DNA from 2 places in the Chryseobacterium phocaeense genome. Region 1 is predicted to be linked to the other one. Evidence: riboswitches for the same ligand, from Rfam matches in the RefSeq annotation. Region 1 holds a riboswitch; the other holds the start of a gene.

What was found. A riboswitch is a leader RNA that binds a small molecule or an ion and turns the genes downstream of it on or off. The one in region 1 is predicted to bind cobalamin.
Region 2: linked by a shared signal. The riboswitch ahead of metE (5-methyltetrahydropteroyltriglutamate--homocysteine S-methyltransferase) and the one ahead of B7E04_RS18605 (acyl-CoA thioesterase) in region 1 are both predicted to bind cobalamin.

Annotation. Positions count from the first base shown of each region.
Region 1 is NZ_LT827015.1:2,612,663-2,615,847, forward strand. Features, by position in the region: gene B7E04_RS18595 (GEVED domain-containing protein) at 1-653, opposite strand, end outside; gene B7E04_RS18600 (hypothetical protein) at 907-1,704, shown strand; cobalamin riboswitch at 1,758-1,936, shown strand; gene B7E04_RS18605 (acyl-CoA thioesterase) at 2,052-2,435, shown strand; gene B7E04_RS18610 (Crp/Fnr family transcriptional regulator) at 2,475-3,059, opposite strand; gene B7E04_RS18615 (hypothetical protein) at 3,067-3,185, opposite strand, start outside.
Region 2 is NZ_LT827015.1:2,066,784-2,069,968, reverse strand. Features, by position in the region: gene B7E04_RS16195 (Lrp/AsnC family transcriptional regulator) at 240-701, opposite strand; cobalamin riboswitch at 891-1,076, shown strand; gene metE (5-methyltetrahydropteroyltriglutamate--homocysteine S-methyltransferase) at 1,244-3,185, shown strand, end outside.

The DNA of each region.
Region 1 (3,185 bases):
AAAGATTTAGGATTGGTAGAATCTACCACCGTAGAAATCATCATTTCCGAAGCTTCAAAAATTTCGTTCGCATTAAAATCTATCCATGCTCTTATGTAAGCCGTTCCCGGTGTACCTGACCAGCTGGGCTGTACCGAAATCACATTACCTGCCGAGCCGAGACCAAGCTGTATGCGACGGGTTAAGTCCGGACGGAAATCCGTATGGTTTGTTGCACTGGAAGCACTCACCATTGTCGGAAGTCCTCCGGAAGGAATTATGGTAACATTCGATAAATACAGTGCACCGAGCATTGTAGACATGGATTTACAGTAATTGAGATGGGTATAGAAGGATAAAGGAAAGGACACATCGCCGGACGCAGTATCAATTACCTCAAGAATATATCCTGTGCAGGGTGTAAGACTATTAAGATTAACGGAAGTGGTTGCTGCAGGAATATTCATGGTAGTCCAAACCAAAGATGTTGAGGCCCTCCATCTTACTAAATAACCGGTTGCTCCAGGCACAGGATCCCACGTGATATCAGCTGAAGTATAGGTGATATTGGAAACCGTTAGATTGGTTGGAATGGTAAAGGCTGACTCCGTAAAATTGTTTCCTGTTTTATTGGTAGCCTGAAATTGTGCTGTTCCCAAAAAAAGGAGGAACATAAAAAATAGATTTTTGGTCATAGTTTTTGGATTATTAATTTTGACCTAAAAATAATTTAAATCATTTAAATATTGTTCAATTTTATTTGATAAATATTAAATTTTTAATTGATTTTGATAAATTGAAGAGATATTTTAGTGTCCTGGAAAGCACTTTTGGAAGAAATTGATCACTTTAATTAAATACACTGAGATTTTACTAATCAAAAAAACATTTAATTTATATATTTGAGGGATCAAAAAATTCCAAGAAATGATTTCCGTAAACAGAGCATTGTACTTATCCGCTTTCAGTCTTTTTTCCTTAGCATTTGTCAAAGGACAAAATAAAGTTCCTTTCGGTGTTGTAAAAGCGGAGGAAGGCTACGCCAACGTACGTGTCCATAAGGATAACTACAGAAAAATCGTAGATAAGATCAGAATGCGTAAAGGCGATGTATTTGTTTATGTAAAGCCCGCTCCCGGAGAAACGGAATGGATCTGGATCAAATATCCGGAAAAACAGGACGATGAAAAGCCTTTTGTAAGGTATGAAAATCTTGAAAAGGAAGGAATGGTCAATAAAGAACGTATTGCCTTCATTGATCAACTTCCCCAGTTTACTCCTTCTAAATCCAAGAACGGGAAATCCCTTATTTTTACGGATAACAGCAATCCCAAAGTACCGACAGCCCAAAGAACCAAAGTAGTCATTGATATCTATCCGTCCAACGCCAGTTACAGAAAGAAAGAAAAAGATGCAGACGGGAAAATCCTTACGATTGATAAGATAAAACCATGGGGAATTAAGGATGAGCTTCCTGAAGGACTGACAGAAATTAAATCCATCAGGGTTCAGCAGCCGGGAAGAGGATCTGTCTTTGTAAGGGAGGCTATTAAAAATATGTTCCAGCCTACCATGGATTTCAACAATATTGGGGTAACGGCTCTTGACGATAATCATATCTACCTTTATATGATCAATGGTTCCGGTGAAAACAGGTATGTAACGCTTTGGGCCATCAAGGAAGGAAGGGTGATGAGCCAGATCATTTACAATAATCCGGAATAATTGCTGTTTGTTCCTTTAATATTCTTATTTTTGCCTCTGAAAAAGTTTAACGCTAATTCATCACAGAAACCGGTTCTGCTTAACGCAGATTAAAAGGGAACCGTGTGAAAATCACGGACTGTCGCGCAACTGTAAGTAACCAAAGTCTTTATCACAAGTCCACTGTGCAGGGCACGGGAAGGAGATAAAAGATGTTACAAGTCAGGAGACCTGCCTATTTCTTTAAACAAAAAACTTTCGCGATCTGAAGTTTATTGATCTGATGGACTGCTTCAGGAATTCCTATGGTTCCTGTCATTGTTCTGTTATTTTAATATATTTCATTTCGCATTAATTAATAATGAAATATGACTACAGAAGAAAGAATTGCAGCATCCGAAACCAGAATTTTTAAAGCGGTTTTCCCAAATACCACTAACCATTACGATACCCTTTTCGGAGGAACTGCCATGCAGCTGATGGATGAAGTAGCTTTTATCACCGCCACCCGATTTGCAAGAAAAAGAGTGGTAACCGTAAGCAGCGACAAAATAGATTTTAAAAAACCTATTCCGGCCGGAACCATCGTAGAGCTGATCGGAAAGGTTTCCCATGTGGGGAAAACCAGTATGAAGGTGAATGTGGAAATCTATACCGAGGAAATGTACTCTTATGAAAGAGAAAGAGCTATTGTAGGTGATTTCACTTTTGTAGCCATTGACCAGTTCAAGAAGCCGATCAGGATTATGTAATGGTTTCGGGCGGCCTCCGGCCGCCCGAAACCTCACCTATTACGTTCCCTTTGCCCCTAAACGCTTCCTGATGGTACTTACAAACTCTTTTGAAACGCCCAGATAAGAAGCAATATAATATTGCGGGATCCTTTGGGGGATCGTAGGATAAACTTTTATAAATTCCAGATACCGGTCCGAAGCGGATTTCGAAATGGTATCTATCAGACGGTTCTGCAGCGTACGTAGATTTCTCTGGACCAATATTCTGAAAGCCTTTTCAAATTTCGGGATTTCCTGAAGCAATTTTTCTTTTGTTTCAGGATTCAGCATGAAAATTTCCGAGTCTTCCAGCGTTTCGATGTTCAGTTTTGAAGGATGCTGGTCCTGAAATGAAGTGATATCACTGATCCACCAGTCTTCGATCGCAAATAATACCGTTACCTCAGCTCCTTTATCATCCATGCAGTACATACGCAGGCATCCTTTCTGAATATAGCCTTCAAACTTACAGACCTCTCCTTCCTTTAGTAGAATAGTTTTTTTAGGAACTTTTTCATAGGTTAAAAGGTCCGTAAACTTTTTCTTTTCTTCTTCATCCAGATGTACAAACCGGGTAATATTCCTGATGATACTTTCGAACATGGATCAATTATGCTTTCAGGTGAGGGAAAAGACTGTACACTTCATTTTTCAGCAGCCCGCTTCCACCACCGTAATGGTCGATGACTTTTACGTCTTTATCCATCTGTTCACAAAAAACTTTAATAT
Region 2 (3,185 bases), 550 kb from region 1:
TTTACTCAAAATTAGAAACAATGTGGTACGGGATGTTCAGTATTTCTACGTAATTTTTATTTGTTTTTTGTTGAAAAGTCCCTTGGATAAAAGAGTTCAAGCGTGTTTTATTGTTGCTTAATTTAGAATTATTTTAAATTACGAACGATGAGGTTTCGTAAAAAATAAAAACATGCGGATAGAACCATTGTTTTGAAAATAATCAGAAAGAATAGAAGTGAAAAGATCAGCCGGATCTCTTAGATGGTCAGTCCATGGTTGTTTTTTACCTCAGCCATCACAAATGTACTGTGTGTACTCCCGATGGAATCTACGGACCCCAGTTTATTAAAGACAAAATCCTGATAATGCTTCATATCCCGGACCTGAACTTTAAGCAGGAAATCAAAATCTCCTGAGATATTGTAGCATTCGGCCACTTCTTCTATTTCCAGGATTTCCTTTACAAAATCGTAACCTACGGACCGGTCATGGATCTTTAATTTGATCTGGCAGAAAACAGTAAACCCGCGGTTCAGTTTTTCAGCGTCCAGAACGGCGGAATATCTTTTGACATATCCATCCTGTTCCAGCCTTTTTATCCTTTCAAAAGCGGGCGAAGGGGAGAGATTGATTTCTTTAGCCAGTTCTTTAACAGTCAGTTTGGCGTTTTTCTGAAGCAGCCTGAGCAGCTGAATATCCTTATCGTCAAGATGGTCCATAGAATAATATTCTTTAATACTTTTGAATTATGCTAATTTAAAGAATAAAATTTGGTTTTTATTTTTAATTGCGGATTAATTTGCTTAATTAATAAGCATTGATTATTTATATATTCTGTATGATTAATTTTACTCAAAATTAAAATCTGCAATAAATGCAGGTTTGTAATAAAATACAGTTCTTTATATACTTCATCAAACAGGAAAGGTTTTACTTAAGGTAGATTAATAGGGAATCGTGTGAGAATCACGAGCTGTCGCGCAACTGTAAGTAACACACCAAAGGTTTTTGTCCTTGTGGATCCACTGCCGAAAGCGGGAAGGATGGCAGAAACCGTTACAAGTCAGGAGACCTGCCTTTACTGAATTGACAATGCTTTCGCGGGATGAAGCTTTGGATCATCAAGATGATATGTATCTGTACGCTTTTCGTAACCGGATGGCGTTCAGGTTGGTCATTATTTTTCCAGATTTTCTACCCGTTCAGGCATTACGAAGCATTTCAAGGGCTTTTCAATTAAGTTTAATTAAAAGTGAAAAACATGCAAACTCACATTCTGGGCTATCCGCGTATTGGTAGCAAAAGAGAACTCAAAAAAGCCTGCGAGCAGTATTGGTCAGGTAAAATTGTTTTGGAAGAACTTCTTACAGCAGGAAGAAATATCTGCAGCCAAAACTGGAATATTCAGAAAGAAGCAGGAATAGACCTCATTCCCTGCAATGATTTCTCGTATTACGATCAGGTTCTGGACATGAGCTTAATCGTAGGTGCCATTCCGGCGCGTTATCATGAAGTGGCTCTTAGAAATAACAGCTCTGAGCTGGATCTTTATTTTGCCATGGCCAGAGGATATCAAAAGGAAGGGTTGGATATCACCGCGATGGAAATGACGAAATGGTTTGATACCAATTACCATTATATCGTCCCTGAATTTTATAAAAATCAGCAGTTTAAGCTGAATTCAAATAAAATATTCAATGAATTTTCCGGAGCAAAACAGGCCGGAATTAATGCAAAACCGGTAATTATCGGCCTTGTTTCTTATCTGCTTTTAGGAAAAGAAAAAGAAGAGGGATTTGATAAGCTGGATCTTGCTGAAAATCTGCTTCCGGTATATATTGAGATTTTATCCAGACTTCAGGAGCAGGGAGCGGAATGGATCCAGTTTGATGAACCGTTTTTAGCATTGGACCTGACTGAGAAAGCAAAAGAAAAATACCAGTGGGTATATGAGAAGATCAGAAAGCAGTTTCCAAAGCTGAAATTCATTCTGGCCACCTATTTTGATGGATTAAAGGATAACCGGTCACTTGCTCTTTCCCTTCCGGTAGATGTTCTGCATATTGATCTGGTAAGAGATCCGGAACAGCTGGATGAGGTGCTTCAGGCAGTTCCTGAAAATGTAGGTCTGTCATTAGGCGTGGTAGACGGAAGGAATATCTGGAAAAATGATTTTGAAAAATCCCTGACATTTATTGAAAAAGCAATAGAAAAATTAGGTGCTGAAAGGATCTTTATTGCTCCATCGTCTTCATTACTGCATTCACCTTGCGATCTGGATTTTGAAACGGATCTGAATCCTGAAATTAAAAACTGGCTGGCCTTCGCCAAACAGAAAGTAAAGGAAATAGTGACGCTTAAAGAACTGGCAGCCGGAACTCCGGACGAAACTATTCTTACCGCTTTTGAAGACAATAAAAAGGCAGTGGCAAGCAGAAAAACATCTTCACTGATTCATAATGATGCAGTAAAACAAAGGACTGATGCCGTGACAGAAGCAGATTCCCGCAGAAACAGCTCCTTCAAAATAAGGAAAGAGGAACAGCAGAACGTATTACAGCTTCCATTGTTCCCAACCACCACCATTGGCTCATTCCCGCAGACGGCAGAAGTGAGAAGCTGGAGGGCAAAATTTAAAAAAGGAGAATTGACTGCAGAACAGTATCATACTTTACTAAAAGAAGAAACCCAAAGAACGATCCGCTGGCAGGAAGAAATAGGAATTGATGTACTGGTTCACGGAGAATTTGAACGTAATGATATGGTTGAATATTTCGGAGAGCAGCTGAAAGGATTTGTATTCACGAAAAACGGCTGGGTTCAAAGTTATGGAAGCCGCTGCGTAAAACCTCCGGTTATTTTTGGAGACGTTTCCCGTCCTGACCCAATGACGGTATACTGGTCTCAATACGCACAGTCACAGACGGAAAAGTGGGTAAAAGGAATGCTAACCGGCCCGGTAACGATTTTACAATGGTCTTTCGTACGTGATGATCAGCCGCGTTCGGAAACGTGTAAACAGATTGCTTTGGCCATCCGTGACGAGGTGGTGGATCTTGAAAGAGCAGGCATCAGAATTATCCAGATTGATGAACCGGCTATCCGGGAAGGGCTTCCTTTAAGAAAATCCGAATGGCAGAATTACCTGAAATGGGCCGTAGAAGCCTTCAGGATTTCATCCAGTGGAGTGGAAGATGCAACCC